DNA from 3 places in the Salinivibrio sp. PR6 genome. Region 3 is predicted to be linked to each of the others. Evidence: predicted binding sites of a transcription regulator. Region 3 holds the regulator's gene; each other region holds the start of a gene.
The links. Region 3 encodes MetJ, which represses methionine synthesis genes. Its sites were predicted from a motif close to TTAGACNTNTANANGTCTAA; they were not measured.

Region 1: a site for MetJ is predicted at 3,957-3,976, ahead of BZG72_RS14270 (MetQ/NlpA family ABC transporter substrate-binding protein). Genes of this name have one in related genera too.
Region 2: a site for MetJ is predicted at 9,181-9,200, ahead of metH (methionine synthase). Genes of this name have one in related genera too.

Annotation. Positions count from the first base shown of each region.
Region 1 covers NZ_MUFA01000023.1:16,276-27,268, forward strand. Annotated here, with positions in the region: gene mlc (sugar metabolism global transcriptional regulator Mlc) at 1-262, shown strand, start outside; gene sstT (serine/threonine transporter SstT) at 386-1,603, opposite strand; gene BZG72_RS14255 (ChrR family anti-sigma-E factor) at 1,910-2,584, opposite strand; gene BZG72_RS14260 (sigma-70 family RNA polymerase sigma factor) at 2,581-3,150, opposite strand; gene BZG72_RS14265 (LON peptidase substrate-binding domain-containing protein) at 3,277-3,846, opposite strand; gene BZG72_RS14270 (MetQ/NlpA family ABC transporter substrate-binding protein) at 4,002-4,799, shown strand; gene BZG72_RS14275 (multidrug effflux MFS transporter) at 4,974-6,188, shown strand; gene BZG72_RS14280 (GNAT family N-acetyltransferase) at 6,185-6,727, shown strand; gene BZG72_RS14285 (VOC family protein) at 6,857-7,282, shown strand; gene bioA (adenosylmethionine--8-amino-7-oxononanoate transaminase) at 7,366-8,646, opposite strand; gene bioB (biotin synthase BioB) at 8,749-9,801, shown strand; gene BZG72_RS14300 (8-amino-7-oxononanoate synthase) at 9,808-10,993, shown strand, end outside.
Region 2 covers NZ_MUFA01000013.1:64,605-75,597, forward strand. Annotated here, with positions in the region: gene uvrA (excinuclease ABC subunit UvrA) at 1-690, shown strand, start outside; gene BZG72_RS11760 (Wzy polymerase domain-containing protein) at 690-2,360, shown strand; gene BZG72_RS11765 (pyridoxal-phosphate-dependent aminotransferase family protein) at 2,357-3,490, opposite strand; lysine riboswitch at 3,754-3,941, shown strand; gene lysC (lysine-sensitive aspartokinase 3) at 4,039-5,427, shown strand; gene metH (methionine synthase) at 5,466-9,125, opposite strand; gene BZG72_RS11780 (cation:proton antiporter) at 9,309-10,601, shown strand; gene metA (homoserine O-acetyltransferase MetA) at 10,639-10,993, opposite strand, start outside.
Region 3 covers NZ_MUFA01000006.1:172,861-183,853, forward strand. Annotated here, with positions in the region: partial or broken gene cytR (DNA-binding transcriptional regulator CytR) at 1-225, opposite strand, end outside; gene priA (primosomal protein N') at 395-2,596, opposite strand; gene rpmE (50S ribosomal protein L31) at 2,813-3,028, shown strand; gene BZG72_RS06825 (malic enzyme-like NAD(P)-binding protein) at 3,283-4,536, shown strand; gene metJ (met regulon transcriptional regulator MetJ) at 4,631-4,948, opposite strand; gene metB (cystathionine gamma-synthase) at 5,135-6,301, shown strand; gene BZG72_RS06840 (bifunctional aspartate kinase/homoserine dehydrogenase II) at 6,363-8,804, shown strand; gene metF (methylenetetrahydrofolate reductase) at 9,066-9,965, shown strand; gene BZG72_RS06850 (PadR family transcriptional regulator) at 10,026-10,574, opposite strand; gene BZG72_RS06855 (O-acetylhomoserine aminocarboxypropyltransferase/cysteine synthase family protein) at 10,639-10,993, opposite strand, start outside.

The DNA of each region.
Region 1 (10,993 bases), on a different contig from region 3:
TCATCTGGGTACGGCTATCGCGATTGTGGTGAATTTATTCAACCCAGAAAAAATACTCTTCGGCGGCGAGTTTAATCGTGCCAAGAGCGTGCTTTATCCGGCGATCATGGAGTGCTTAAAGACGCAAACCATCCCACTGTATAGTAAGCACCTCGTGTTGGAAGAAAGCTATTTTTATACCCAGGCCACCATGCCGGGCGCCGCGATGGTCAAACAAGCCATGTACGATGGCAACTTACTGATGAAGGTTCTGGAGGGGTAGTGTCGCGCGGTGTGGCACACTGGAAAGACGACAGTCAATGACGGCCTAAGCGCCTAGGCCAGCGATAAAAAAAGCAGGTGACGTGCACCTGCTTTTTTGAAAGTGTTTCTTTAAATAGCCATGTTAACTATTTTTTCTTTCTTCGGCCATGCAAGCTGCCGCGGTAAATACCACATCCGTTGAGCTGTTGAGCCCTGTTTCTGCGGAATCTTGCAAGACGCCAATGGTAAAGCCAATTCCCACAACTTGCATGGCAATCTCTTGTGGGATCCCAAACAAGTTACAGGCCAGTGGGATCAGCAGCAGTGAGCCGCCGGCCACACCGGATGCACCACAGGCCGATACCGCCGCGACAATACTTAGTAGCACCGCAGTAGCGATGTCCACCTCAATGCCTAGCGTATGAACCGCCGCTAACGTTAATACCGTAATGGTGATCGCCGCACCGCCCATGTTGATGGTTGCACCCAGTGGAATAGACACTGAGTAGGTGTCTTCATCCAAATCAAGGCGGCGGCACAGTTGCATATTCACCGGGATGTTAGCCGCTGAACTACGGGTAAAGAAGGCGGTTATGCCACTTTCACGTAGGCATTTTAAAACCAGTGGGTATGGGTTTTGACCTGTTTTGAAGTACACAATCGCTGGGTTAACCACGAGTGCGATGGTGAACATACTACCCAATAGCACACCGAGAAGGTGTACATAGCCCGCGAGAGCATCAAAACCACTTTTAGCCAGTGTGCTCGCGACCAAGCCGAAGATACCCAAAGGTGCAAAACGGATCACAAAGCGCACGATCATCGACACGCCTTCTGACACGTCGGAAAACACGCGTTTGGTTTCGTTTGATGCATGGTGTAGGGCAATCCCTAAACCAATCGCCCAGGCTAGGATCCCGATATAGTTGCCGTTCATCAATGCGCTAACGGGATTATCCACGATATTGAAAAGCAGCGTATTCAATACCTGGCCAATCCCTTCAGGTGGTGTGATGCTGGCATCTGTGGTCGCAAATTCCAGGGTCGTGGGGAACAAGAAGCTCATGGTGACTGCCGTCAGCGAGGCAGCAAGCGTACCGACAAGGTACAGACCAATAATAGGGCGCATATTGGCGCGCTGCCCTTGTTTTTGGTTAGCAATAGAAGCCGCCACTAAAACGAAGACCAAAATGGGGGCAACGGCTTTCAACGCGCTGACAAAGAGTTGTCCGAACAGTCCTGCATTCGCTGCCCACTCAGGAGACAGGTATGCTAGGACACCACCGGCAAGAATACCGACAAGGATTTGAAGTACCAACGAGTTGCCTCGGCTGACACTGGCGAGTTGTGTTTGACTCATGTGACTCTCACTTCACTGTGTTTATTATCAATGGCTGTTAATGAATCGTTAGAAGTGACGAATTAAACCAGTTTGATTCACCCGATGTAAAGGGAAAATTACTACTTTGCACTAGTTATGTAGGACTGAGCCGGAGAGTTGTCATTAAGTAAAGGTTTACCAGGTGTAATTATTCTGTTACCGCCACGAGATTAATGGCGATAATGGAGAGCATCGCCGAGCAAAAGCACGCATTCCGTTGCCTCTTTAGCATAAAAAAAGGCGGCTTCGCAGCCGCCAGAAGGATAACAACTAACACAGAATTTTTTAGTAAATCGCATGTCCCACGGTATTGAGTAATTTGCTCACACCTTTGGTGAAATAAAGCGGTGCATCGGCCACCGTGTAGCACAAACACCCTTGTTTGGTGAATGGCGTATGATGATGGCGACTATCGAGCAAAATAAAATCACCCGGTACGTATTCGCCACTTTCGTCCTCGAACGTACCATCAAGCAAAAGGGTTAACTCATAGCCTTTGTGCGTGTGCGCAGGCACCGAGCCGCCTTCATCAATATGGAGGAAACTGGCACGTGTTGCCCCTTCATCAAGGTTCAACCGGGCGCGCTGAACTTTGCCAAATGATGACCAGTTAGAGTCGCTAAAGCGCTGTAGCGCGCGTGGCAACGTGTAGGTTTTGTTACTCACACTTATTTGTATTGCACGGACTGGTGTTTGCGCATCGACGGCACCATCATTGGCCGCCGCATCTTCGAAAATGGCAGCAAGCATTTCGTCTTCAGCCGCATAATCCCAATCAGCAACGGTTATTTCTTCCTCGTCGAACGCTGAATCTGCAAGCGAGGCTTCTGCAGCGGCGACATATGCCTGGCATTCCTGGCAGAGCTCAACATGTGCTGACAACGCAATCGCCATCGAGGTGGGCAGTTTGCCAGCGGCAAACGCGTCAAGTAAGTCGGTCGATGGGTGATATTTAATCATTGTTTAACCTCCAGGTGATTGCGGAGCTTTTCCAGACCTAAACGCAATCGGGATTTTACGGTGCCCAACGGCACGTTTAACTGTTCTGACAACTCTTGGTGAGTAAGTTGTTTCAGATATACGCCTCTCACCACTTGTTGTTGCACGTCGGGTAACTCATCAATGAACGACAGCAACTCTTGATCCATCATATATTGCGCACCAGCATCCGACTCATTGTCTTGCTGGCCAGATTCGAGCACGGGCCAAATATCATCACTGAAGTTGTCTTCCCGGTTCGATTGCACCTTACGCAACATATCGAAGCTAATGTTACGCATGATGGTAAAGACCCACGTCGTCGCTGCGCCTTTATCGGCGTTGTACAAATGCGCTTTTCGCCACACAACCAACATGGTTTCCTGCACAAGCTCCATCGCTTGCCCGTCAGCACGGAGATGCTTGGAGCCGTAAGAGCGAATCTTAGGGCCAAAAAACCGAAACAGGCGCTCGAAAGCAACACGGTCACGGTCTTCCGAGACTTTCAATAATAATGCAGACAACTCTTCCTTCGTCACGTCAGTCATGTTGGCACGCGTGTCCCGTCTGGAAATGGTGGTCTCAGTATACATGGTTTGTGGCGCAGTCATAGTTGAGTCCTATCTGTCGTAGCCGTCCATTTGGCTACCAGTACGTGGGTAGCAGTGATTGGATCACTCGACTTCCTCTTCGAGCAGCTGACTGATAAATTGTTTCGCTTCTTCTGCTGACTCTTGAGCAATAAACCATTGTTTTTGCGCATTAGAAAGCGGCAAAATTTCGAGCCAGCGCTGACAGCTCCAGGTTAAATCTTCGAAATGAGGCGCTTCATATTGTTCTGCGTGTTCAGGGTGAGCGGCAAAGACGTGTTTGAGCCCTGTGGCGATACGCGCTTTGTCGTCGGCTTGCGCCTCACCCAAATGCTCATCATGAGGCCAATCATTGAGTGCGCGCACATCGCCTACCCAAAGTTTGTCCGCTTCTTGGTCCGTCGACATAATTTCTACCCGCTGGCGACCAGCAATCGTGATCCCCAGCAAGCCGTCGGGCAGTGTTTCGAAATCGACGATGTCGACTAAGGTGCCGTACTTGTACAGACGCTTTCCCTGCATCATTGCCAGCACAAATCCTTCTTGATTCGCTGAGCACTCACGGACGAGGCGTAAATAACGAGGTTCAAAAATGCGCAGTTTGGCTCTGCCTCCCGGCAACAAAAACAGGGGCAAAGGAAACAGCTTAGTCATACTCATGCCTCCTTCTATCGATTTAACATGCCTTCCATTACGCGTAGGGCAATGGATGCGATCAAGCCGGCCCTTGTATCAAGCTAATCGTATTGACATTAATCACCCATGTGGCATTCTAGATGTCTAAATGGCCAATTAGCAAGGTAAAGGGAATGAAGATAAAACAACTCAGCGCAAGTCTCGCGATACTTCTCGCGGCGGTATTCCTCTCAGGGTGTTCCGACCAAACTGAAACCATTAAAATTGGCGCAACGGTCGGTCCCCACGCGCAAGTGGTTGAATCGGTGGCTGAGCAAGCGAAAGAAGAAGGGATTGATGTTGAAGTCGTAGAGTTCTCTGATTACATCTCGCCTAATGCAGGGTTAGCGGATGGTAGTTTGGATTTAAACAGTTATCAGCATCAGCCGTTTCTCGACAATTTCAACCAAAACCACGATAGCGAGTTGGTAGCGATTGGTCGCTCAATCTTAATGCGGATGGGGATTTATTCTGACAAAGTCGACAAGGTCGAGGCGTTAGCGAATGGCGCACAAATTGCGATCCCCAATGATCCCACAAATGCGGGTCGCGCGCTGTTATTGCTGGAAGACGCAGGATTGATTACGTTGGCTGACAATGTTGGCTTTAAAGCCACGCTGCAAGATGTTCAATCCAACCCTAAACAGCTCGAATTTGTGGAAGTAGAAGCGGCACAGCTGCCTCGCAGTTTGCAAGATGTCGATGCCGCGGCGATTACCATGAATTATGTGATGTCATCAGGGCTCGATCCAAGCGAGCAGGGCATTTTCTTGGAATCTAAAGATGCGCCTCTCGCCGTTATGGTGGTGGCCGCACGCAAAGACGATCAAGATAACCCGACGTATCAGCGATTACTCGCGTTATTCCAGTCCGACAAAACACGTCAGTTTTTGCAAGATACCTTTAATGGCACCATAGAGCCTGCGTTTTAATTTATTGTCACCCAGTGAAATCGGCCAGTGCAACGCTGGCCGATGGCCAAACGTCACTATTTGTTTACCACTCATACAGTTATTACTGTTACCATAGTGATCTATCGGTGATCCACAATGTGCTAGGATCGCGACGTCTACCTCCCCACATCAATAAAACGCATAGGAAACTGGATGCAATCGGCTAGTCGCCCATTTAATTGGTCGCCCGTATTGCTGGCATGCCTGACCGTCAGCATTGGGCAATTCAGCATGGGCTTAGTATTTCCGTCTTTGCCCTGGATCGCCCGAGATTTCAACCTCAGTATGGACAATGTCCAACTGCTAATCTCTGCCTATCTACTTGGCTTTGGACCATCACAGTTTATCTATGGGCCTATCTCAGATGCGCTTGGCCGTCGCCGCGTGTTGTTAGCCGGTGTGTTGCTTTCACTGATTGGCTTAACCGTGATGGTGAGTTTTAGCGCCAGCTTCACTGGCCTAGTCATTGGCCGCTGCATCCAAGGAATGGGGACCGGCTGCTGTGCCGTGCTTTCGCGTGCCTTTACCCGTGACTCGTATTCTGGGGATCAACTACCGCAAGCCATGTCATATTTGATTATGGTGGCGTCGTTGACCCCGATTGTGGCGCCCGTTATTGGTGGGTTCGTTAACCACAATCTAGGCTGGCTGGCGATCTTTATTTTGCTGATGGTGTACACCAGCTTGGTGTGGTGCGTACTGTTTTTCCTGTTTAAAGAAAGCATGCATACTCGTTCACCGTTGCCCAATGTGAAGGTGATTCTCGGCCGTTATGGTGCATTGTTAAAAACACCGTATTTTCTCTATTTCGCCAGTATTAGCTGGGTGAATTTTACCTTGGTGATCACCACGGTGTCGCTGATGCCATTTTTAATGCAAGAGCGCATCGGTATGACCTCGGATCAATATGCGCTGTGGGCGCTTATTCCGACATGTGGCTTATTGTTGGGGAGTGCGCTAGTTTCGCGTATTCGTCCGCGTTTAGGCACCAAGCGCATGCTGTTGATGGCACCCGTGATGCAGCTCATTTCTGCGGTTTGGTTATGGCTCACCCCGATGGACCCGTTACTGCTGATGATTGGGCAGTTCTTTATGGTGTTTGGCAACGGGATTGCGCTGCCGTGCGCCCAATCGCAGGTGATGCAACCTTACTCTAATCAAGCCGGCACCGTCGCTGCGCTCTCCGGTGGTGGACAGATGATTATTTCTGCGTTGATGAGTATGGCGCTATTGAGCTTGGGCGTTAGCGAAGCATGGCACCTTGGTGTGGTAGTGGGTGTGTGCGCGCTGCTCTCCGTGCACAATATCTTCCGCGGTTTTGCGGCACCGAAAGTCAACGTCGCCAGTACCCCGAGTGAGGCATCATGACAAATACAACATTGGAAACGGGCCTGTTTCCGCTGACAACCCCACGCCTGAGCATGCGGCCAATGGTCAAAGCGGACTGGCCGCTGTTCCACCGCCTACACACAGACAATGCCGTGATTGCGCAATGTTTTGACCCGATGCCACTGGATGAGATTGAAACCCGATTTGAGCAACGGCTCACGCCGTGGTCCCCTGACGCTAAGCACTGGTTGTGTTTGGTGATTGTAGAGACGGCGACACAAACGCCAATCGGCGTCACCGGCTTTTTACTTGAGCAGGGTGTCGCTGAAGTCGGCTATTTACTGTTGCCGCCTTATCACGGGCGTGGCTATGGGACAGAGTCTTTGCAGGCCGTCACCGATTTTGCCATCCATCATGGTGATGCGCGAATCATCAACGCGACGGTAACCGCCGGTAATCTTTCCTCTGCGCGCGTGCTAGAAAAGGTGGGGTTTCAACTCAGCCGTATTGACCCCGATGCCTTCTCTATCGGCGGAGTGTTTTACGACGACTGGATCTATACCTACACCGCAGCATGACTTAAGTGTTCCCCCAGACGACTGATGTTGTTTTCGTTCGTTGACCTCAAGTTATCTTGAGGTTTTATCCTTGCCTTCGATGTTTAGCTTTCCAAGCTCAGTTTTCGATAGCACGGATAAAGGGAATGAATGATGACAACAATCGAACACGTCAATATTACTGTGGTGGACATGGATGCGGCGTTAGCGTTTTTGGCGGTGGCTGTCCCCGATTTTAAAGTTCGCCAAGATGCCCAGTCGCCAAAAGGATATCGTTGGGTGCATGTGGGCAATGAGCACTGCTATTTTGCGCTGCAAGAGCCCAACCCAAGTTCAGAGCCCAGCATACAGCCACGCAGTACCTATAAATCTCAAGGTGTGAATCATATTGGTCTGATCATTGATGATATCGATACCATCCGCGAGCGCCTACTTGAAAAAGGGTATCAGCCCAATGGATCAATGGCGCACGAAACCCACCGCAAGCGGATGTATTTCTATGATAAAGCCGGCTTTGAGTGGGAATTGGTCGCTTACTCATCCGACAAACCGGAAGAAAGGTACCTCTACGAGTAACGCACAAAGCCGCACTGCTCGCTTTCCCAAAAAGAAAAACACCGCCCCTTACTCAACGGGGCGGTGTGTGCGTCATCGACTCTCTACTCACCAAAAAACTGCTTAATTGCGGTAATCATGCCTTGGGTGAGTTGGTGGAGTTGGTCGTCGCGGATGCAATAGGGTGGCATCACATACACCAGTTTGCCGAAGGGGCGAACCCAAATGCCTTGGGCGGTCATTAAGGGCTGAATATCGGCCAGGCTCACCGGGTCGGTCAGCTCTATCACGCCAATTGCGCCAAGCACACGCACGTCCGCCACACACTCGAGGGCACGAGCAGGCGCTAAGCCGGTTTTTAGCTGCTTCTCGATGTGCGTGACGGTCTGCGGCCAGTCACTTTCCAGCAAGGTATCAATGCTGGCGCAGGCCACGGCACAGGCGAGTGGATTGCCCATAAAGGTGGGGCCGTGCATAAAACAGCCTGCATCACCGCTACAAACCGTATCGGCCACATGGCGGGTGGTGAGCGTGGCGGCCAAGGTCATGTATCCACCGGTCAGTGCCTTGCCGACGCAGAGTATATCTGGGCTGATCCCTGCGTGGTCGCAGGCAAATAGTTTTCCTGTTCGGCCAAAGCCAGTCGCAATTTCATCCACAGTCAGCAGCACATCAAACTCATCGCACAGAGCGCGCACTTGACGCAGGTATTCAGGGTGATAAAAGCGCATACCGCCTGCGCCTTGCACGATGGGCTCTAAGATCACGGCAGCCAGTTGGCCGTGATGGGCGGCGAGTGCTTCGCGCATAGGCTGTATGTCGTCAGGGTTCCACTCACCGTCAAAACGGCTTTGTGGGGAAGGCACAAAATGATGCTGAGGCAGAAATCCTTTGTAGAGTTTGTGCATCGAATTATCAGGGTCCGTCACCGACATGGCGGCGAACGTGTCGCCATGATAGCCATGACGCAAGGTCAAAAACTGTGCGCGCGATTCGCCGCGTCCCTGCCAATATTGCATCGCCATTTTAAGCGCGACTTCTACTGATACCGATCCTGAATCGGCCAAAAACACTTGCGTGAGCGGGGCGGGTGAATGCGCGACCAAGCGCTCACAAAGCGATACCGCAGGCTGGTGGGTAAGACCGCCAAACATCACATGCGACATTTTATCGATTTGCTGATGCGCTGCGGCGTTCAAAGCAGGGTGGTTGTAGCCGTGAATGGCTGCCCACCACGATGACATGCCATCAATCAGAACAGTGCCATCTTCAAGGTGTAGCTCGGCGCCGCTTGCGTGTGAGACGGGCAAGCAAGGCAAAGGGTCGAGCGTTGAGGTGTAGGGATGCCAGATATGCTCACGGTCAAAATGGGTGTCTGTGCTCATAAATAAATCAGATGTAAACCAGTATAATCTTGTTGTGTTGACAGGGTAACGTCTGTGGGTAGACTAGCCAAGCATTAAAACGACAACAACGGGGAAAACCGCGTGGAAATAAGACACAACTGGACCGCACAGGAAGTGCAAGCATTGTTCGATAAACCCTTTATGGATTTGCTGTTTGAAGCGCAGCAAGTGCATCGTGAATATCATCCTGCTAACCAAGTGCAAGTCAGCACACTGTTATCGATCAAAACCGGCGCGTGTCCAGAAGATTGCAAGTATTGTCCGCAAAGTGCGCGGTACCGCACCGATGTTGAGAAAGAGCGGTTAATGGAAGTGGAACGCGTGCTCGAAGCGGCAGAAAAAGCCAAAGCTTCAGGCGCGACGCGCTTTTGCATGGGGGCGGCGTGGAAAAACCCCAAGCAACGCGATATGCCGTATTTGCTCGATATGATCCAAGGCGTCAAAGGATTAGGGTTGGAAACCTGTATGACTCTGGGCATGTTGGATGCGGAGCAAGCCAAGACCTTGTCCGAGGCGGGTTTGGATTACTACAATCACAATCTCGATACCTCACCTGAGTTTTACGGCAATATTATTACCACGCGGACGTATCAAGAACGCCTCGATACCTTATCTAATGTGCGAGACGCGGGGATGAAGGTGTGTTCCGGCGGCATTATTGGGCTGGGCGAAAGTGCTCGCGATCGCGCTGGTTTGCTGGTTGAACTCGCCAACATGCCGGCTCACCCAGAAAGCGTGCCGATCAACATGCTGGTCAAAGTGAAAGGCACACCGCTTGAGAACGTCGATGACGTCGACCCGTTCGATTTCGTCCGCATTATTGCGGTGGCGCGGATCATGATGCCCAAGTCAGCAGTGCGGCTGTCTGCCGGCCGCGAAGACATGAACGAGCAAATGCAAACCTTGTGCTTTATGGCTGGCGCCAACTCGATATTCTACGGCTGCAAGCTGTTGACCACACCAAACCCGGATGAAGACGCGGATATGCAGCTATTTAAAAAGCTGGGTATTAATCGCGAAGCGGTCAGCCAAAAACCCGATCAAGTCACTGAGCACGACTTACTTGAGCAAGTGGCCGAGCGAGTGGCAGCGCGCCCGCAAGAGGGCGATTTGTTCTACGACGCCAGTGTCTAAGTCCCCATGACTGATACAACATCAGCGCTGACCCGTCGTTACCAAGGCGAGCTGGCCGCACGCCAGCAACAAGGCTTATGGCGGCAAAGTGGTGACAATGCCGTCGCCGAGTCATGGCGCAACTTTGCGGGAAATGATTACTTGGGCCTTGCGCAAGACCCGCGACTGGTGAAAAGGGCGCAGCAGCACCTTGAACGCTGGGGTGTGGGTGCAACGGCCTCGCCGGTGGTATCTGGTTTTACCGCGGCGCATCAATCCCTTTGTGATCAGCTGTGTGACTGGCTCGGTTACCCGCAAGCGATATTGTTTAACAGTGGTTTTGCCGCCAACCAAGCCTTGCTCTTTACGCTGCTAGGTAAAGACGATGTCTTGTTTCAAGACAAACTCAACCATGCCTCCTTGATGGAGGCTGGCGTATTGAGCCCTGCCAAACAGCGCCGTTTTCGTCATAACGACATGGCACACCTTCGCCAACTGCTCGCAAAGCAAATCCAGCCTTCCGCATCGCTGATTGTCTCGGAAGGGGTATTCAGCATGGATGGTGATGTATCGCCAACCGAAAGCCTTGCCGCGATTGCCAACCAATCGGGGGCGCTCTGGGTACTGGATGATGCGCATGGGATTGGCGTGTTAGGGCAAGAAGGTGAGGGCAGTATCAGTCGTGGCGCACGGCCGGATATTTTAATCGTGACATTTGGAAAAGCCCTGGGCATCGCTGGGGCGGCAGTGCTGGCTTCTCCCACCATTATTGATTATTTGCGTCAGTTTGCGCGCCATTATGTGTATTCGACCGCCATGCCACCTGCGCAAGCGGCACTCATTGAAGATGCGATTAGGCTGGTACGAACAGAGCACTGGCGACGAGAAACACTCAGCGCTCATGCTGAACAGCTAGCGCAAGGCCTCCACGACTGGTTAGAGACGACGTCTGCTTTCGAACCGCCCGCTGGTAATAGGCAGCCCTTCCCGCAACTGCTCGCGACGCCTAGCCCGATCAAGCCGCTGATTATCGGCGATTTGGCAGCGTTACAGCAGGTAAATCAGGCTTTGATGAAGGCGCACATTCGGGTGGGAGCAATTCGGCCACCGACTGTACCTGCCAACACTGCACGTCTGCGGATCAGCTTGTCGGCACAGCATCAAAAAACAGATATCACCGCACTGATCGAGGCACTTAAGCCGGTATTAGCGA
Region 2 (10,993 bases), on a different contig from region 3:
CTCTTTGCCGGTACCCAAGAGGCACGGGCACGCGGATATAAAGTGGGCCGTTTTAGCTTTAACGTGCGCGGCGGTCGCTGCGAAGCGTGCCAAGGTGATGGCGTGATCAAAGTGGAAATGCATTTCTTGCCCGATGTGTATGTACCTTGTGATGTGTGTAAAGGTAAACGTTATAACCGGGAAACATTGGAAGTACGCTATAAAGGCAAAACCATCGATGAAGTCCTTGATATGACCGTCGAGGACGCGCGTGAGTTTTTCGACGCCGTGCCCGCTATCAAGCGTAAACTGCAAACATTGATGGATGTCGGCCTGAGCTATATTCGCCTTGGCCAAGCGGCCACCACCTTATCGGGGGGTGAAGCACAGCGGGTCAAGTTAGCACGAGAGCTGTCTAAGCGTGACACGGGTAAAACGCTTTACATCCTCGATGAACCAACCACAGGGCTTCATTTCCATGATATTCAGCAACTGCTTAATGTCCTGCACCGCTTGCGCGAACAGGGCAACACTATCGTGGTGATTGAGCATAATCTGGATGTGATAAAGACCGCGGACTGGATCATCGACTTAGGGCCAGAGGGCGGTAATGGCGGCGGTGAAATCATCGCGCAAGGTACACCGGAAGCGATCGTGGATGTGGTGGGTAGCCACACCGCTCACTTCCTCAAACCTATGTTGGAGCGATAATGACCTCAGCGCTGCCGCAGAGTCGCGTGATACGAAAGCCGCTAACAACCCCATTTCTACTAACGTTAGCGACCTTGTGGTTGATCTGCTTACCACTGTACTCGGTGTCTCTCCCGCTGGTTGGCATACGCCACCCTGCAGCGGCGCTTTCCTTGTTAACGCTCGCGTTCACCTTGGGGTTTGCCTGCTTAGAAGTCGTGCGTCAGCATACTTGGCGGGCAAGCCGACTAACCTGGATGCTTGGTTTGGCAACGGGCCTGGCGATTATTCCTTATTACTATCCACACGCTGAGGCACTCAATAGCGACTATGCCATGGCCGCCTTGATACTTAGCCTCGGTTTCTTCTCCAGCCTTCAACAGTTTGTTTTTAACCATTCGCAGCGGCAAAAGCTACTCGGGGTATTTTTACTCGCCTCTTGGCTAGCGGTACTGTCGGTGTTGGGCAATCAATCACCACCGGGCATGGCGCCTTTTATGTTTAACAACTGGGTGCCTCACTTGCCCCCTGCGGTCACGCACACACTGCTACTTACAGGTCTCACCTTAGCGGCGTATATTCTCGCCAGAGAGCCGAGTGGCCGCTACCGCCATCCCATCAGCCAAAGCTTATTGGCCGTCACCCCTTTGGTTTTTATTCCAGTGTTAGCGATGCAAGGCCAGCCCCTGCTGCTGCTCTTTGCCTTGTGTGCCATCGTGTTACAGCAAGCCTATTTGAGTCGCTTTGCCTCCAGGCGCCAGCACAAAACTTGGCTTGTGGCAGTCTGTCTCGGCGCGATCCTGGCGATATTTGCCCTCAGTGGTCAAGATAGTTGGCAATGGCTGAGCGACGGCGAGCGACGTGCGTTGGGTTTAGCGTGGCAACAATGGCAGACAACGCCCTTTTTCGGCGTGGGCATGGGGAATGGTAAGCAGGCCTTGCTGTTGCTTTCTGCTTCACAACCCGGCCATCTTGGTCCAGTGAACCTGCCTAGTGCACTGCTGTTTTGGCTGTTGGAAGGAGGCTTATTGATTGGATTGGGCTATGTGTTGGTGATCATGGCGCTCGGCGTCAGGATCCTTCGTGCTCCCTCAGGGACACGGCGGATCTTGATTGCTTTAGTGCTACCTCCGCTCACTGGACTGATGATCTATCCGGTAAGCGGCACCCAGTGGTTCAATGGGGTATTGTTACTCCTTTGGCTATACTGGCTTGATAACCTCACCAGCAAATATCGCCGCTACCCGGTACTCACTCATGGTTACAGCCAACGTGTGGCCAGTCGCACCGTGATCACTGCCCTCGTCATCACGACACTCGTGTGCCTGTCATCCGTATATTTGGCCAATCGTTATTTGCGCGACTCTTTACTCAGCTCGCAACGTTTTGCCTTATACCAGCAACATCCATGGTGGCAGCAAAAGCTCGCCCACGCACAACAAAGCCGTCACTTTCAGGCTAATTTAGCAACTCTGTCTGACACTGAGCGCCAGCAACACCTTAACCAATTATTGCGCCAAGTCGCACAACGACCACGCTTTGCTGGCTATCAGCATGCCTATCAAGTGGCCCTACAAATCGGTGACCGTCAGCGGGCTCGCGATATCCAGCAAGAAGCACGTTACTTGTATCCAAACGCGGCGAAGGTATGGACAATCCGCCATACCCTACCGGATCATTCAACGCCCTAGCGCAATGCCTCTTCAAGGGCTTTAAGGCACAGGGCAATGTTCTCATCCCTTGCGCCGTAGCCCATTAAGCCGATTCGCCAGGCTTTACCCGCCAAATCACCGAGGCCAGCGCCAATTTCCAAGTTATAGGTGTGAAGTAAATGCTGGCGCACGGCGGCATCATCCACGCCCTCAGGAATATAAACGGCGTTAAGCTGGGGCAAACGATAAGGTTCATCGACCACAAAGCCAATCCCTAAATTGTCCAATCCCGCTTTCAAACGCTGATGCATGGTATCGTGGCGTTGCCACGCGTTCTCAATCCCTTCGTGATACAGTTTGAGCAGGGCTTCATGTAGGGCATATAAACTATTCACGGGTGCCGTATGGTGGTAGCTACGTTTGCCGTCGCCGCTCCAATACCCCAGCACCAAACTTTGATCGAGAAACCAGCTTTGCACCTTGTGAGTCCGCGCCTGCATTTTTTCTACTGCACGGGGCGAGAATGTCACTGGCGACAAGCCCGGTACACACGACAAACATTTTTGACTGCCTGAATAGACCGCATCTAATTGCCACTCGTCCACCTTCAACGGCACGCCACCGAGTGAGGTCACCGCATCGACAATGGTGAGGCAGCCGTGTTCACGTGCCAAGGTGGCAAGGGCCTGTGCATCAGAGCAAGCGCCTGTGGACGTCTCCGCGTGGACAAATGCGACTATGCTAGCCTCCGGGTGCGCCTTCAAGGCCGCTTCCACCTTTTCAGGATTAACCGGAGCGCCCCAGGCATCATCAACCATGACCGCATGTGCACCACAACGCTCCACGTTTTCTCGCATCCGGTCGCCAAACACGCCATTGCGACAGACGATCACTGTGTCGCCAGGCTCCACCAAATTGACAAAACAGGCTTCCATCCCCGCACTTCCAGGTGCAGAGACCGCAATGGTAAACGGATTGTCGGTTTGAAAAGCGTACTGCAGTAGCTGCTTGACCTCATCCATCATGCCAATGAATAAGGGGTCAAGATGCCCCAATGTCGGCTTGCTCAATGATTGCAGCACCGACGGGTAAATGTCAGAGGGCCCTGGCCCCATCAATGTGCGAGCGACGGGTTGAAAAGACTGAATATCGGAAATTGCACGAGCCATCACGAATCCTTGTTGTTGGTACCGAGGCTCACCGTTATAGCATATTTTTTCGCCATCCCCCTAGCCTCTGGCACATGAACTGTGTGATCGCTAGCGGCGATTTATGTTTCTTTTCAGTGCCGATAGGGCGCAATGGCCTCCTTTTCCTCAGTCAAAGCGGGGGCTGGGCAGTGCTCCCCCATCAAGAGCAAAAACACGGTTGACACCCTGCGACCACACCCGTAATGTTAAAACTGTTCATGCGGTCACCAACCCATGACTGAACATGCAGAAGAGGTGCATTTCTCAGGCAGTTATCAGGCGGAGCCCCACTCCTAAGCGTGATAACCAGGGGAGACAATGCCGAGGTGGCGTAAGATCGGGGTCGATACGCTGCCGGCCTTGAAGGCTGAATCCTTCAGGCTGTCACTTGTCATCCATATGGACAGACAGGTGGAGCGCTTCTGGCAGAATGCCTGCCGTTTGCTCTTCCTACCTTGTCGCGGTATTTATCGCGGTCACGATGTGACTTCTGATGTTCCCCACTGACTTTTGAATATATTGAATCAATGAGCACGAGCTCAAAAGGGGAAAAGGACGTGAACCCGTTACCATCAATTTCAGTCGCTAAGTTTGGCGGCACCAGTGTCGGGACGCTAGAGGCTATGCAGCAAAGCGCCGCGGTTATCGAGCAAAACCCGCAAACCCGTTTAATCGTGATCAGTGCGTGCGCCGGAGTGACCAATCATTTAGTCGCGCTCGCAAAAGGGATCAGCGACCCTGACGTGCGCCAAGCCAAGTTGGACGCCATTAATGCCATTCACCAAGCAATATTGCAGCAACTTCCTGATTGCCAAAACACGCAAGCAGCCGTCGAACACTGGCATCTCGCCATTGCCGAGTATGCCGAAAAAGCGGCCATCATTCCTGACACAGCGCTAACGGATGCGTTGGTTGCCTGCGGCGAGCTGATCTCAACCCATATTTTCACCCATTTGCTCAACAGCCGAGGTATAACCGCTTTGAGAGTAGATGCGCGTGAATTGCTGCGCACCGACAGCCAGTTTGGCTGTGCCCAGCCTGACCCACAACAGACGCGAACACAGTGCCACGACCAATTGCTTCCGCATTTAGCCACACATCGAGTGGTCACCCAAGGGTTTATCGGCGCGGATGCCCACGGACAAACCACCACCTTAGGCCGTGGTGGTAGCGACTACAGTGCAGCACTGTTCGCCGAAGCCGTGGGCGCAGAGAGTTTGGCCATTTGGACCGATGTGCCCGGGATTTATACCACCGACCCGCGGATTGCCGAACAAGCGCGCCCAATCAGTGAGATTGGTTTTAGCGAAGCCTCAGAAATGGCCACGTTTGGTGCCAAAATCCTGCACCCGTCCACCTTACTGCCTGCAGTGCGCCAACATATACCAGTGTTTGTCGGGGCCGCGAGAGCGCCTGAGCAAGGCGGCACCTGGATCCGCGAGCAAGCGCACTCGGCACCGCTGTTTCGTGCCGTCGCCTTACGACGAAACCAAACCATGGTGACACTAACCAGCTTAAACATGTTCCATGCATATGGTTTTTTGGCCAAAGTCTTTGAGGTTTTGGCACGATTTGAAATCTCGGTGGACTTGATCACCACCTCGGAGGTCAGTGTCGCTTTAACCCTTGATCAAACCAACACTCAGGGCGACGCGCCGCAGCTGCCACAAGCGGCTATCGCCGAGCTGACCCAGTTATGTCATGTCGAGATCTGCGAGAACCTGGCGGTGGTAGCGCTGATTGGCAATGATATGAATCATACTGCTGGCGCGACAGCGCCGGTGTTCAGTGCCTTAGCACAATATAAACTACGCATGATTTGCTACGGTGCCAGCAACCACAATGTATGTGTTGTGGTTGAAGATGACGATGCCACCCAGGTGGTGCAGCGGTTACACGCGGACTTATTTGAATAATAAAAAAGCCAGCACAGGCAATGTGCTGGCTTCTTTCGTTAGCCGTTTAAGTTCGGCCCGAGCCATTTTTCCGCTTCTTCGCTGCTCCACCCTTTGCGTGCTGCATAGCTGTCTCGCTGATCGTTTTGGATCTTCGCCACCGCAAAGTAACGTGATTCAGGGTGGGAAAAATACCAACCTGAGACCGACGCCCCCGGCCACATGGCATAGCTTTCGGTAAGTGTCATCCCCGTATGTGCTTCTACCGACAGCAATTGCCAAATTTTGCCTTTCTCACTGTGTTCAGGACAGGCGGCATAACCCGGCGCTGGCCGGATCCCTTGGTATTGCTCGCGGATCAGCGCATCGTTATCGAGCGTCTCATCGGGCGCATAGCCCCACAAGGTAATCCGAATTTGCTGATGGAGGTACTCTGCAAAGGCTTCTGCGAGTCTATCGGCGACCGCCTGGATCATGATCGCGTTATAATCATCCCCTTTCGCTTTGTATTCTTCCGCCAAGGCATATTCGCCAATACCACCTGTCACCGCAAATGCGCCAATCCAATCCGGCTGGCCACTGCTTTTTGGCGCAATAAAGTCCGACAAGCAATAGTTGGCACCACGTGGCTTTTTCGTTTGCTGACGCAAGTGGTTCAATATGGTGCTCACCGTTTGTCGTGACGAGTCGGTATACACTTCAATATCATCCTCAACGCTGTTGGCAGGAAAAAGGCCACACACTCCCTTCGCGGCGACCAAGCCTTCTGCCTTGAAACGATCGAGCCAAGCATTGGCGTCTTGATACAAACGGCGCGCTTCCTCACCCACTAGTTCGTGATCCAAAATCGCCGGGAATTTGCCACTGAGTGACCACGTCATAAAGAAGGGTGTCCAGTCGATATACTGACGTAAGGTCGCTATCGAGACATCATCGTAAACATGCACGCCCGGCTTCAACGGCTGCGGAGGAGCATAGTTTGCCCAGTCCGTTTGCCACTTATTGTCCCGCGCCTGCTCAAGGGTGACGGGAGCGGTTCGAGGCGTTTTGCGTTGATGTTGCTCACGCACCGCCGCATAGTCTTTGGCTAAACGGGCCACAAAATCCGGCCGCTGAGTCTGTGACAGCAAAGATGAGCACACCCCCACGGCACGTGACGCGTTGGGCACATAGACCACGGGCGCATGGTAATGCTGTTCAATCTTCACCGCGGTATGGGCTTTGGACGTGGTCGCGCCGCCAATAAGCAAAGGAATATCAAACCCTTGGCGCTCCATCTCTTTCGCCACGTTCACCATCTCATCTAACGATGGGGTAATCAGGCCTGATAAACCAATAATATCGACGTTTTCCTCACGCGCCACCGACAGGATCTTATCGGTCGGCACCATCACGCCAAGATCAATAATCTCGAAGTTATTACATTGCAGCACCACGCCAACAATGTTTTTGCCAATGTCATGCACATCCCCTTTGACCGTGGCGAGCAAGATCTTGCCATTGGTCTGTCCTTGCTGCTTTTCAGCATTGATGTAGGGCTCAAGGTAAGCCACCGCCTGCTTCATCACCCGTGCCGACTTCACCACTTGTGGCAGGAACATCTTGCCTTCACCAAACAAGTCCCCGACCACGTTCATGCCTGCCATCAGTGGGCCTTCAATCACTTCTAGAGGTTTACTTGCCGCGGCGCGAGCCAGCTCGGTGTCTTCAACAATAAACTCTGTAATGCCTTTGACCAGTGCATGTTCCAACCGCTTTTCCACCGGCCAACTGCGCCACTCCGCAGTTTCCGCGACCTCGTTCTCCCCACTATCGCGATAGCTGTCGGCGATCTCCAATAAACGCTCCGTGGCGCCATCATCTTTGTTGAGCACCACATCTTCTACTGCCAAGCGCAAAGACTCGGCTAAATCATCATAGATGGCTAACTGACCGGCGTTGACGATCCCCATATCCATGCCATTTTTGATGCAGTGATACAAAAACACCGCATGAATGGCCTCGCGGACTGGGTTGTTACCTCGAAACGAAAACGACACATTGGAGACACCGCCCGAGATCATGGCATGCGGCAGGTTTTGTTTAATGTCGGCCACGGCGTTGATGAAATCGACTGCGTAGTTATTGTGCTCATCAATGCCGGTGGCAACCGCAAAAATGTTGGGATCGAAGATAATATCTTCCGGCGGAAAGCCGACTTGCTCGACCAGAAGATGATAAGCGCGCGTACAGATTTCCACTTTCCGTGCTTGAGTATCGGCTTGACCTTGTTCGTCAAACGCCATCACGATCACCGCCGCGCCATAGCGACGGACTAAACGTGCTTGGCGAAGAAAAGCCTCTTCTCCTTCTTTGAGCGAAATAGAATTGACGATGCCTTTCCCTTGAATGCACTTGAGGCCAGCTTCAATCACTTCCCATTTGGAGGAGTCAATCATCACAGGCACGCGGGCAATATCCGGCTCGGCCGCGCATAAATTGAGGAATCGCACCATGGCCTTTTCGGCATCCAACATGCCTTCATCCATATTGATATCGATGATTTGGGCGCCGTTTTCCACTTGCTGCAATGCCACTTCCAGCGCTTCGTCGTATTGCTCTTCAACGATTAAGCGTTTAAAGCGTGCTGAGCCAGTCACATTGGTGCGCTCACCCACGTTAACGAACAAGCTATCGGCATTAATGGTCAGGGGCTCGAGCCCAGACAAGCGACAGGCTACAGGGTGGTCAGGCAGAGAGCGTGGCGCATGTTTTTTCACCGCGTCGCTAATCGCTTGAATATGCTCAGGCGTGGTGCCACAACAACCACCGACCAAATTGATAAAGCCAGACGCCGCCCACTCATCAATGTGTGTCGCCATCTGTTCGGGAGAAAGGTCATACTCACCAAACGCGTTGGGCAACCCCGCATTAGGGTGGACGGAGACAAAGCCCTCACAAATGCCGCTCAGCTCTTTGACATACTGGCGCAATTCAGCCGGCCCAAGTGCGCAGTTTAAGCCAAACGACAGTGGCTCAACATGGCGCAGCGAGTGATAAAAGGCGGCGGTCGTTTGTCCGGATAAGGTGCGTCCAGACGCATCAGTGATGGTGCCGGAGATCATAATGGGTAAGCGAAACCCACGGGCATCAAAGACCTTTTCAACCGCAAACGCACAGGCTTTGGCATTCAAGGTATCAAAAATGGTCTCCAACATGATGATATCAACCCCACCCTCAATGAGCGCTTCGGTGGACTCGGCATACACGTCGACTAACTGATCAAAGCTGACATTGCGAAACCCAGGGTCATTCACATCTGGTGAGATTGAGCACGTTCGATTGGTCGGCCCCAACACACCCGCGACAAAACGGGGTTTATCCGGCGTTTTAGCCGTCCAAGCATCAGCGACCTCACGCGCAAGCCGGGCTGCCGCTACGTTGATTTCCGCACTCAGCGCCTGCATGTCGTAATCAGCCATCGCAATTTGGGTGGCGTTAAAGGTGTTAGTTTCAATAATGTCCGCGCCCGCGGCCAGGTAATCACTGTGTAGCGAAGCGATCTTATCAGGCTGAGTCAGCACCAAAAGATCATTGTTGCCTTTCACATCACAGTGCCAATCTTTAAAACGTTGGCCACGATAATCGGCCTCATTGAGCCCTAACCCCTGAATCATGGTGCCCATGCCACCATCGATCACTAGAATACGGTCGCGCAGTTGCTGTGTCAGTCGGTCCATACTATTACGCTTATCATCTTCCTCGTTGCAGTCATTTCATCCTACCACAGCGAAAATGGAAATCTAGACGTCTATAAATAACAATTTATTTTGATCTATTTCAATTCAGCTGTTCGTTTTGACAACGATTTCTATTAATATTTTGACACATTTTTTCATTCCCTCGTTGTACTAGGAAGCGGCATGTCAACTTACGCAATCCTCAGCTTTATGGCTGCTGCAGCCATCTTTATCGCTTTTATTAATAGTAAAATCAGTCGAGTACAAACCACCATCGCCATCACCGCCAGCTCGCTCCTACTGTCTTTGTTGATAGTGGTCGCCGGTCAATACCAAGCCATTCCACTCAAAACCATGGCCGAGCAAATACTGACAGATATCCACTTCGATACCTTTTTGCTCAAAGGCGTCCTCGGCTTTTTGCTCTTCGCGGGGGGAATTGGTGTCAAGCTTCCCTCTTTCTCCGACCAAAAGTGGGAGATCACGACCCTGGTGATCGGCGGGCTATTGGTCTCTGTGTTTTTAATCGGCACCGGTATCTGGGGCGTGTTTCAGCTGATCGGTATTCCTTTCGATTATCTCTACTGCCTGCTATTTGGCGCGCTGATCTCGCCGACCGATCCCATTGCTGTTCTCGCCATTGTGAAAAAACTGCAAGCACCGATGCGGATCACGACACAAATAGAGGGAGAATCGCTATTTAATGATGGCGTGGGTATCGTGATCTTTGTGACTCTTTTTACCCTGGCCTTTGGCGACAACAACCCGACGGTGGGCGGTACCATTGCCTTGTTTTTACAAGAAGCCGTTGGCGGGATTTTATATGGCCTGGTGCTTGGCTATCTTTTCCATCGCTTGATTTGTGCCACCAACGACCACTCGATGGAATTGCTATTAACGCTGGCTATCCCCAGCGCTGGCTATGTCCTGGCCGATATGCTGCATGTCTCTGGCCCGCTGGCAATGGTGGTTGCCGGGATTATGATTGGCAACTGGACCCGCTTTATTGGCTTTTCCAAAGAAAGTGAAGATCACCTCGACCACTTCTGGGAACTGGTCGATGAATTTCTTAACAGCCTACTCTTTCTCCTCATCGGGGTTAGCTTGCTGCAAATCAGTTTCCATAAAGAAGACTGGATCATTATGGCGGCGGTGGTGCCTATTGTGCTTCTCGCCCGGTTTATCAGCGTGAAAGTGTGTTACCTCGGCTTTAAGCGCTTTCGAACCTATAACCCTTGGGCAGTACGTATATTAAGCTGGGGAGGCTTACGCGGAGGGCTTGCGTTGGCCATGGCAATGGCCGTGCCCGCTGGCATCATGGTGGTGCCGGAAAAAAATATCGATGTTCGCGAGCTGATCCTCATCATGACCTATGCGGTGGTGGTGTTCTCCATTTTGGTGCAAGGCTCAACCATGACAGGCATGGTTGATAAAGCAAACGCAGCACAAGACGAAATGGATAAACATCAAAGCTAACCGAGTCCCTAACCCAAAAGCGCCCGCAGGCGCTTTTTTATTCATCAAGGGTAAAGTTAGACGCGGAAAAGGCATCCAAGTCGAAGGGCGTTTGCTGGTAAACACAATAGTTTAGCCAGTTGGCAAACAGTAAATGCCCATGGCTTCGCCAACTCACATACGGTGGCTGCGAAGGATCGTCATCTGGGTAATAGTTAAGGGGGACCGCGGGCTCCATGCCTTCTTCTAAATCCCGATGGTATTCATGATGCAGGGTATGAGAATCATACTCAGGATGACCGGTGACAAACACATTGCGCTTATCTTTCGTCGCCGCCAGATAGGTACCCGCTTCATTGGACGTGGCTAAAATATCGAGGTCGGTATGTTCGGCCAGATAACTCGGAGAAAAA
Region 3 (10,993 bases):
GTAAGGATCGCAGATGTCTGGGACAATCGCGACGATGGTTTTGGACTCGTTGCGGCGTAGGTTACGTGCAAGTGAGTTAGGGGAATAGCCAGCTTCTACGACCGCTTGCTCAACCTTTTTACGGGTTGTGGCCGAGACCTTTTCAGGGTTCATCAGCGCGCGAGAGACGGTTGCTGTGGATACACCGGCAATGTGGGCAACGTCCTTCATTGTCGCCATAATGACAGTCCTCTTGTTATCTGTATTGTGAGATCAGACAGTTATTAGCTCGTCTGACCTGTTCTCTTAGCCAATTGCGGCCTTATTCTACCTAGCCTTGTCCGATTTAAACACGGACAAGCTAACACTTATTGCAATGAAAGTGTGACTGCTGTCGCTTTACTGCAAGGGAATGTTAAGAAAGGTCTTGCGGCTCGACATCTAATGACCACCTCACTTTACGCGACAGAGGGAGCTGTTGGATGGCCGGGAGCGCCACTTGGAGCCATTGCTGCATGATTTTTCGGCTGGGCGCTTGAATGAGGAGTTGCCACCGATAGCGACCCGCGCGTTTCGCCATGGCGGCGGGCATAGGCCCCATAATATGGCATTCATCCTGTTGAATCGGTGAGGTAGCCAGCGTTTGACGCACCTGTTGTAAAAACTGCTGGACACTGTTTTCTTCATGCCCGTCGGCGCGAAAGAGACTAAGAAACGTGTAAGGCGGCAGCCACGCCTGACGCCGTTCATTTAACGCAGATTCGGCAAAGGCTTGATAACCTTTATGCACTAAAGATTGGATCAGGGTGTGCTCTGGATGGTGGGTTTGTAATAACACGGTACCCGGTTTACTGGCGCGGCCCGCTCGCCCGGCGACTTGCACCATCAATTGGGCCAAACGCTCAGGGGCACGAAAGTCATTACTGAATAGTGCCCCGTCAACATCGACTAAGGCGACCAGGGTGACGTTAGGAAAGTGATGGCCTTTGGCGAGCATTTGTGTGCCCAATAGAATTTGATACTCACCCTTTTCAATGTCGGCCAAGTAACCTTCAAGGCTCCCTTTTCGCCGGGTATTATCGCGATCAATGCGAACGGTATTGTATTCGGGAAACAAGGTGCCAAGCTGGGATTCGAGCTGCTCGGTACCGACGCCGACACTAATAAGCTGGGTAGAACCACAGTCGCCACATTGGGGAGGCACACGTTTTTGGTGGCCACAGTGATGACAACGCAACTCTTGGTGTTGTTGATGAAGGGTATAGTAGGCATCACAGCGTTGGCAGTTCGCTAGCCAGCCGCATTCGTGACACATCATCGCGGGCGCATAACCGCGGCGATTTAAAAACAGCATCACCTGGTTACCTTGTTGCAGGTGCTGACGCATTTCAGCAATCAGCGGCGCCGACAAGCCAGCTTCGAGGTGATGGCCTTTGATATCGAGTATCCCTTGCCGGGCGGTGACCGCGTTACCAGGACGTTGCGTGAGCTTAAGGTACTGGTATTTTCCGGTTTTTGCGTTGTGTAAGCTCTCCAGTGATGGCGTTGCCGAGCCCAAGATCACCGGCACTTGTTCTTCATGCCCCCGCATGACAGCCAGATCGCGGGCGTGATAGCGAAAGCTATCTTGCTGCTTATAGGAAGGGTCGTGCTCCTCATCTATAATGATGATGCCAAGCTTTGCCATGGGGGTAAAAAGCGCTGAGCGTGTGCCAATCACTATCGCGGCTTGATTTTCCCGTGCGGCCAGCCAGGCGTTGAGACGGTCGGTATCGCTGAGCCCTGAATGCATCACGGTCACAGGAACAGCAAAGCGGCGCTCAAAACGGCGAATGGTTTGTGGTGTCAGGCCAATTTCTGGCACCAGGATGAGCGCTTGCTGGCCACGTGCGAGCACCGGCTCAAGCACATTGAGATACACCTCGGTTTTGCCTGAGCCAGTGATCCCCTCTAATAGCGCGCAGGTAAAACCATCGCCAGCATTGAGGGTGGCAACCGCCATCGCTTGCTCGTGATTTAACGTCGGCTTTTCTTCGGTCACCGCAAAGTCTTTTACCCAAGCATTGGCCTGAGAAGGGGGCGAGTAGGGCGCGATCCAGCCTTTTTCTGCCACCGTTTTTAGCACCGGCGTGCCGATATCTTGTTCGATTAAGTCGGCTTGAGTGGCTGGGCCGTGAGTGAGAAGCTGCAACACTCGGGCTTGTTTGGGGGCGCGGCTCAGACCTGATAGAGGTTGGTTTTGTCCTGACTCGGTGATTTGCCACCATTTTTGTTGCTGCAATGTCGCAGGGCGTCCTTTGCGCAGCGAGGTTGGCATCACCGCCCCCATCGCATCCCCTAGCGGATGATGGTAAAAACGGCTCGCCCATTGCAGGAGATTGTATACCGCGGGGGTCCAAACGGGCTGCGTGTCGAGTACGGTATCAATCGCTTTGAGTTGGCTGGCTTCCACACTGGCCGTTGGCGACAAGCCGGTAACGATGCCAACTTTATGCTGGCGTCCAAACGGCACCTTGACGCGCCCTCCGATGATCGGATGCTGATCGTCAGCAATACGGTAATCAAAGGTTTTCGGCAAAGGGACAGGCAAAGCCACCTGAGCAAACTGTTCCATCACAACATCTTATTGGCCAGAAGGAATGTCAGTGTAACGGTTAGCCACACGTTGGCAAAGCCTTGTTGCACCGTAAGAGACACGCGGATTGCACAAAAAAGTTGCGAAAAAGAGGGCGCTTGATTAGAATTGCGCGCCTTAGAAAATGTTTGTTAACGACGTGTGGTGCCCGGCTTAGGATCGGGAGAGCGACACGGCCTTTAAGATGAGGTTATCCCTATGAAAGCTGGTATCCATCCAGAGTACAAAGCCGTCACAGCAAAATGCTCTTGCGGTAACGAATTCGCGTTCAGCACAACCCTAGGCAAAGACATTTACCTAGACGTGTGTGACAAGTGTCACCCATTCTACACTGGTAAGCAGCGTATCCTTGATACCGGTGGCCGTGTTGACCGCTTTAAGAAGCGTTTCGGTGCCCTTAGCAGCAAAAAATAAGCCGCTATTGACCGAATACAGAGAAGGGACGCATCAGCGTCCCTTTTTTGATCGTATCGTCCCTGTCATCGGACAACAGGTCCGAGCATCATCGCGAATGCGCTGTTAGTACTGGTGGACGTTTGCTCCCTGCGTTACCATCTTTTTTATTATACAAACCTTCCCTGTGTGGTTTGTAGAGTGTCTGACTAATATCGGTGACGCTTCCCTGTCGATATTAGTTTCCCCTTCACGATAATAATTAGGAACACTAGATGTCGGACGATAAACGCCAGCAAGCGCTGGATTATCATGCATACCCTACTCCCGGAAAAATTTCTGTTGAATTGAGCAAACCTGCTGACTCGGCCGCGGATCTCGCGTTGGCGTATAGTCCTGGCGTTGCTGAGCCTGTGCGTGAGATAGCGCAAGATGCGGATGCGGTTTACCGCTATACGGGTAAAGGCAACATGGTGGCGGTGGTCTCAAACGGCACCGCGATTTTGGGGCTAGGAAATTTAGGCCCCATGGCTTCTAAGCCTGTCATGGAAGGTAAAGCTTTATTGTTCAAGCGTTTTGCTGGCTTGGACTCGATCGACATTGAAGTCAAACACCGTACTATCGATGAATTCGTGGATACCGTGGCGAACATCGCGGATACCTTTGGCGGTATCAATCTCGAGGATATCAAAGCCCCAGATTGTTTTGAGATTGAAAAACAATTGATTGCACGTTGCGAAGTGCCTGTATTTCATGATGATCAACACGGCACGGCCATCGTCACCGCTGCCGGCATGCTTAACGCGCTTGAGCTGCAAGGCAAAGATATCCGCGAGGCGACGGTGGTGTGCATGGGCGCAGGCGCAGCGGCTGTTGCCTGTATGGAGCTATTAATAAAATGTGGCGCTCAGCGGGAAAAAATCTATATGTTGGATCGTAAAGGCGTGATTCATACGCGTCGTGACGACATCAACAAATACAAGCAGCTGTTTGCCAATAACACGGATAAGCGTACCCTCGAAGATGTGATTGAGGGCGCGGATATGTTCGTTGGCGTCTCCGGTCCAGACTTGCTCTCACCCGACGCCTTGAAGCTGATGGCAGATAAACCCGTGGTATTTGCCTGCTCGAACCCAGATCCTGAAATTCATCCGGATGTGGCGCATCAAGTGCGCGATGATCTGATAATGGGAACCGGGCGTTCGGATTACCCGAATCAGGTCAATAACGTGCTCTGCTTCCCGTTTATTTTCCGTGGCGCATTGGATGTACGTGCCAGTGAAATTAACGATGCGATGAAGTTGGCAGCGGTAGAAGCCATTCGCAGCCTAGCCAAAGAGCCTGTCCCACAAACGGTATTAAACGCCGCCGGTTTGTCTTCGCTAAGCTTTGGCCCAGATTACATTATTCCCAAGCCAATGGACGCGCGTTTATTACCTAAGGTCGCCCGCGCGGTAGCGCTGGCCGCCGTGGAAACCGGCGTGGCTCGTATCGAGATGCCAGAAAACTATATGCTCGATAAGGCGTAATGCTTGAGCGTGAGGAAAGCGCGGTGGAATAGAGCCCGAAAAGGCTGTGCTGAGCACCTATCATTACAGAAAACCCGCCAATCGGCGGGTTTTTTTAGTATTCGCTATCGTCGAACTCGATACCAAGCTCTTCCATGATCCGACGTGCTTCAGCGGGAATGCTGTCGGGTTTATCCTTACGGATATCGTCATCGGTTGGTAGTGGTTGGCCGGTGTAGGCATGAAGAAATGCCTCACACAACAACTCACTGTTGGTCGCATGACGGAGGTTTTGCACCTGACGACGAGTACGCTCGTCGGTAAGAATTTTTAGTACTTTTAATGGGATAGAGACGGTGATCTTCTTTACCTGCTCTTTCTTTTTACCATGTTCGGCATACGGATTAATGTAGTCGCCGTTCCACTGCGCCATGTCTCACCTATCTTGATTATGGAATACCCAGAATGATGCTGCGGAGATTTTAGCTATATTAACCGCCACATGCAAAGGAGTATAGACGTCTAGAAGTGTTGACGTCCCAAAAAGCGCAGGGTAAGGTGGCAGTATGAAACCTGGATCACGCCCACCATGCGCAAACCAGACTAGCAAGGATAGATCATGACTGAGAAAAAAACCGACACTATCGCCGTTCGGACCGGGATTGGGACTGACACCCAGCACCATGCGGTGGTGCCTCCCCTGTACTTATCGACCAATTACCGTTTCCCGGCACTGGGTGATGTGCCTACTTACGACTACGCGCGAGGCGGCAACCCAACGCGTGCGCAGCTCGAACAAGCGCTGACTGACTTAGAAGGGGGCGCAGGTGCGGTGGTGACCAACTGCGGGATGTCGGCGATAAACTTGGTGCTATCTCTGTTGGAAGCTGGTGAGCATATTGTCGCCCCACATGATTGTTATGGCGGCACCTATCGCTTGCTCGAATCGCGTGCCAAACAAGGGATCTGGCAGGTAAGTTTTGTCGATCAATCGGACCATGATGCGTTGGACCAAGCATTGGCTAAACAGCCCAAGCTCGTGCTGGTGGAAACCCCATCCAATCCACTCTTACGCGTGGTCGATATCGCAGAAATATGCCAAAAAGCCCATCAAGTGGGGGCTTGGGTAGTGGTCGACAACACGTTTTTATCGCCAGCTTTGCAAACGCCTTTTGCGCTGGGCGCGGATATGGTGGTGCATTCGACCACCAAATTTATTAATGGCCATTCTGATATTGTCGGTGGCGCGGTGATCGCCGCGACCAGTGAACTTGCCGAGACATTGGCTTGGTGGGGAAATTGCTTAGGGGCGACGGGCAATGCATTTGACAGTTATATGACACTGCGAGGGTTGCGCACATTGGGTGCACGCGTTAAACAACACCAACACAACACTGAAGCGGTACTCAGTTACCTGCAAACGGTGTCGGCAGTGCGGAAAATCTACTACCCCGGATTGGCCTCTCACCCTGGCCACCAAATTGCTGCGCGCCAGCAAGCGGGGTTTGGTAGCATGCTGAGCTTAGAATTGGATACAGACCAAGCCGGTGTGGCGCGATTTATTGATGGCCTCACGTTATTTGCCCTCGCCGAGTCTCTCGGGGGGGTAGAAAGCTTAGTGACGCACCCTGGTTCGATGACACACAGAGCCATGAGTGACGCCGCGCAAGCGGAGGCGGGCATCGCACCGACCTTGTTGCGTTTTTCCATTGGATTAGAAGATGCGCAAGATTTGGTTGCCGATTTGGCGAACGCCTTTGCCCGTTTAGAGGGTGACACCCCATAGAGGCTGCGCTTCAGTGCGCGCCGCTTTACCGAGATCGATAGACATTAAGAGAGACCTTGCCATGCATGCGCAACCGACGGAAACGTCCCCCGAGTCACCACGCCAATTGCACAAGTTTGGTGGCAGTAGCCTTGCGAGCCCTGATTGCTATCGTCGCGTGGTCGATGTATTGACCGCGCATGCGAGCCAGCAAGACTTAATCGTGGTGTCCGCGGCAGGAAAAACCACTAACCAGCTGATCATGTGGTTAGCACAGTTAGACAAGGATGGACGAGTGGCGCATGAGACCTTGCAAGCGGTGCGCGCCTTTCAGCAAGACTTGATTGAGAACTTGATTGATGGTGAACCCAAGCAGAAGCTGGTGGATGCGCTTTATGCCGATATCGCAACCATTGCGTCGTTGGGCGATCAGGGCGTGAACGAGAGCGACAAAGCGTACGTGCAAGGTTTTGGAGAGGTCTGGTCGGCGCGTCTGTTGGCCCAGTTATTGAAGCAGCATCGACGTGCCGCGGTGATGTTAGACTCACGCCAATGTTTGCGCGCCGAGCGCGCCGCTCAGCCGGAAGTGGATCGCGGGGCGTCTTGGCCTTTATTGCAAAATCAGCTTTCACAGCATGGCGATACGCATGTGGTGATCACCGGCTTTATGGCACAAAATCAAGCGGGAGAAACGGTTCTGTTAGGGCGCAATGGCTCCGATTACTCGGCTACTGTCTTGGGGGCGCTTGCAGGCGTGAGCCGTGTGACCATTTGGAGTGATGTCGCGGGGGTCTATAGCGCGGACCCACGCCATGTTGATAATGCCTGTTTGCTGCCTTTAATTCGTCTTGACGAGGCGGGCGAGCTGGCGCGACTCGCCGCTCCCGTGCTGCATAGCCGAACCTTACAGCCGGTGGCGCAAAGTGCGACCGATCTCACGTTGCGCTGCACCCAAGCGCCGGATAGCGGATCAACACGTATTGAACGCGTGTTAGCCACCGGGCGCGGGGCAAAAATCATTACGGCGTTGGATGAGGTGAGCTTGCTCCAGTTTGATGTCGCGCGAGGACAAGATTTTCAAGCGATAAAACAAGAGCTCAGCCGGATTTTGTCGCAGCTAAAAGTACAGCCATTAGCAACGGATTACCAAGACGACCAGTACCGTATTTTGTTAGCGTTTACCACGGAAGTGGTGGCATTGGTAATGGCGCAAATTCAAGACGCCGGCCTCCCAGCTGAACTCAAACTGCGCGAAGGCTTTACCATGGTGGCGGCGGTTGGGGCAGGCGTGGTGAACAATCCCGTACACTGCCATGGCTTCTATCAGCAACTCAAATCACAGCCGGTGGAATTTATCAGTGAGTCGGCCTCTGGGCTGAGCCTGGTTGCTATCCTACGTCACGTCCACACTCAGGCACTGGTTGCCAGTTTGCATGATGCCTTGTTTCAAGCTCAGCGCCGTATCGGCTTGGTGTTGGTGGGCAAAGGCAATATTGGTACCCGTTGGCTAAGCCTTTTTGCCGAGCAAAAAGCACACTTGGAAAAGCGTCATGGTAAGGAAGTCTCACTGATTTCAGTGGTGGACAGCCGCAACCAATGGCTTGATTTTGCCGGTATTGATGCCACGCGTGTGTTGGATGGGTTTGACGAGCGTTGCGAGCCTTATTTTGATGATGAGTGGCTCACCCGTCTACTGAATCACCCGTATGACGATGTGATTGTGTTGGATGTCACCGCCAGTGAGTCATTAGCGTACTTGTATCCGCGACTTGCCGAGCATGGCTTTCACTTAATCTCCGCCAACAAAGAGGCGGGCGCCGCACCCGCCGAGCAGTACCACGCGATTCAGCAGGCGTTTAGCAAAACCGGGCGCCATTGGCTCTACAATGCGACCGTGGGCGCCGGGTTACCGATTAACTACGCGGTGCAAGATCTGCGTGAAAGTGGTGACACGATTGTTGCACTGTCTGGGATCTTTTCTGGCACCTTGTCATGGCTGTTTTTGCAATTCAGTGGTGAGGTCCCCTTTAGCGTCCTGCTTGAGCAGGCTTGGCAGCAAGGCCTAACCGAGCCTGACCCACGGGATGATCTTTCTGGGGCTGACGTGGTGCGTAAATTGGTGATTTTGGCACGTGAAGCGGGCATGTCCCTCGAGCCTGAGCAGGTAAAGGTTGAGTCCTTGGTGCCTAAGTCACTGGCTGATCTATCTTTGGATGCCTTTCTTGATAATGCACACCAAATGGATGAACCGCTACAAGAGCGATTAGACAAAGCGCATAAAAATCGGTCAGTGCTACGTTATGTGGCGCGCTTGGAGGTTAACGGTCACGCCCATGTGAGCCTAGAAACCTTACCCAGCGAGCATCCACTTGCGCATCTATTACCGTGTGACAATGTGTTTGCGATTGAAAGCCAATGGTATCGCGAGAATCCTTTGGTCATTCGTGGGCCAGGGGCGGGACGCGATGTCACCGCAGGCGCCATTCAATCCGATTTAAATCGCTTGATAAGTCGCCTTCACTAACTCGCTGATGGATAACCGTGATCAAGCTGTCTGCGCGCTGCGTAGGCAGCTTTTTTTGTGCCGTTACCCGCGTTGTGAGGTGTGCATTGATGGCTGTGTCGTCTATCTTCATAACACCATGAGTTTTTTTCATGGCTTGCATCGTTGACATTTTAGCCGAATCACGACAATCTTTAGACATATGGACGTCTAAACGTATAAATCAAAAGCAGAGCAGAAACAGGCAGACTGAACAGCGTCGTTCGGTGTCAGGGAGAGGATATGAGCTACACACACGCAGGCCACATTGATGCACTCAATCAGAACATTGCTGACTTAGATGGCGATATTAACGTCTCATTTGAGTTTTTTCCTCCCAGCACCCCAAGTATGGAAGAAACCCTCTGGAACTCAGTACATCGCTTAAAAGCACTCAAACCTAAGTTTATGTCGGTAACCTATGGCGCCAACTCCGGTGAGCGTGATCGCACCCATGACATCGTGAAAAGCATTCATGACCAGACTGGTATCGCGGCAGCACCCCATCTAACCTGCATTGATGCCACTGAAGATGAGCTCCGTCATATTGCCCGTGATTATTGGCAAAATGGCATCCGTGACATTGTGGCGTTGCGTGGCGACTTGCCATCGCCGGAGAAGAAGCCGGATATGTACGCGGTCGATTTAGTCCGTTTGCTCAAAGAAGAGCATGACTTTGATATCTCGGTTGCCGCTTACCCTGAGGTGCATCCAGAAGCGAAAAGCGCGCAGGCGGATTTGATTAACCTCAAGCGCAAAGTGGATGCTGGTGCTAGCCGGGCGATTACGCAGTTTTTCTTCGATGTCGAAAGCTATCTACGCTTTCGTGACCGCTGTGTTGCCGCTGGGATTGATGTGGAAATTGTCCCAGGGATATTGCCCGTCTCTAACTTTAAGCAGGCGTCGCGCTTTGCCAAGATGACCAATGTGCGTGTGCCGCAGTGGATGCACAAACAGTATCAAGGGCTGGAGGATGATCCTGTCACGCGTCAGATGGTTGGCGCCTCTATTGCGCTTGATATGGTGCGAGTGCTAAGCCGTGAAGGCGTGAAAGATTTTCACTTTTATACCCTTAACCGTGCGGAATTAACCTATGCCCTGTGCCATACCTTAGGGGTTCGTCCGCTTGCGGTCACGCCTTAAAAAAATACGCCCCAGTTATGTCGGGGCGTATTAGGTTGCGTGTTGTGTTTGTTGTAGTGATTAAGCACTGGCCGCGAGCATAGTGAGCTCGTCGCGCACTTCCTGCGCCCATGCCATCCATGCACGACGTTGATGGATGCTGCGTCGCAGTGCGAGGCGCATTAAACGTTGTTGTGACGTGAGCAGAGTGACTTGGCCATATTCACGCTGTTCCAGTAGCGTATAGTGATTAAGCAGCTGCTGAGACTCGGCAATCAAGTTATTCACATGATCCAGCATGGGAGCTGGGTCGAGTACATCACAACTGAGTAGTCTGGCGACATACTCGTCACGTGGTGGGGCTAACTTGGGTGTTTGAATAAACCACGCCTCAAGCATCTCAGTGCCGACAGGTGTGATGGCGTAGACCTTCCTATCGGGTTTACCGACTTGCGGCTCTAGGCGATAGGTGACAGCACCTCGATCGGCGAGCTTATTGAGTTCACGATATACCTGTTGATGGCTGGCTTTCCACACATTGCTGATGGTGGTGGAAAACGCCTTGGTAATATCATAACCCGTGGCCTCGCAGTTGCTTAGCACTGTCAGTATTACATGGGGGAGTGACATCTCTTATATCCACAGTTTTGTTTGTACAACGATTGTTTCCTGGCAGCGGCTAGCCTTCTTTGGGCTATTTCACCGTCGCCAAGGCTTGTTCCAAGTCGGCAATGATGTCATCGATATGCTCAATGCCGACACAAAGACGGATCATCTCTGGCGTTACCCCGGCTTTGGCTTGCTCCTGCTCATTCAGTTGGCGGTGGGTCGTCGAGGCGGGGTGACAAGCCAGCGATTTAGCATCACCGATATTCACTAAACGTTTAAACAGATTAAGCGCATCATAAAATTTCACCCCTTCATCAAAGCCGCCCTTTAAGCCGAATGACAGCAATGACGCAGGCAGCCCGCCGCGTATCAGTGACTGGGCGCGGGTATAATGTGGGTGAGCGGACTGACCCGCATAGTTCACCCACGCGACGGCGGGG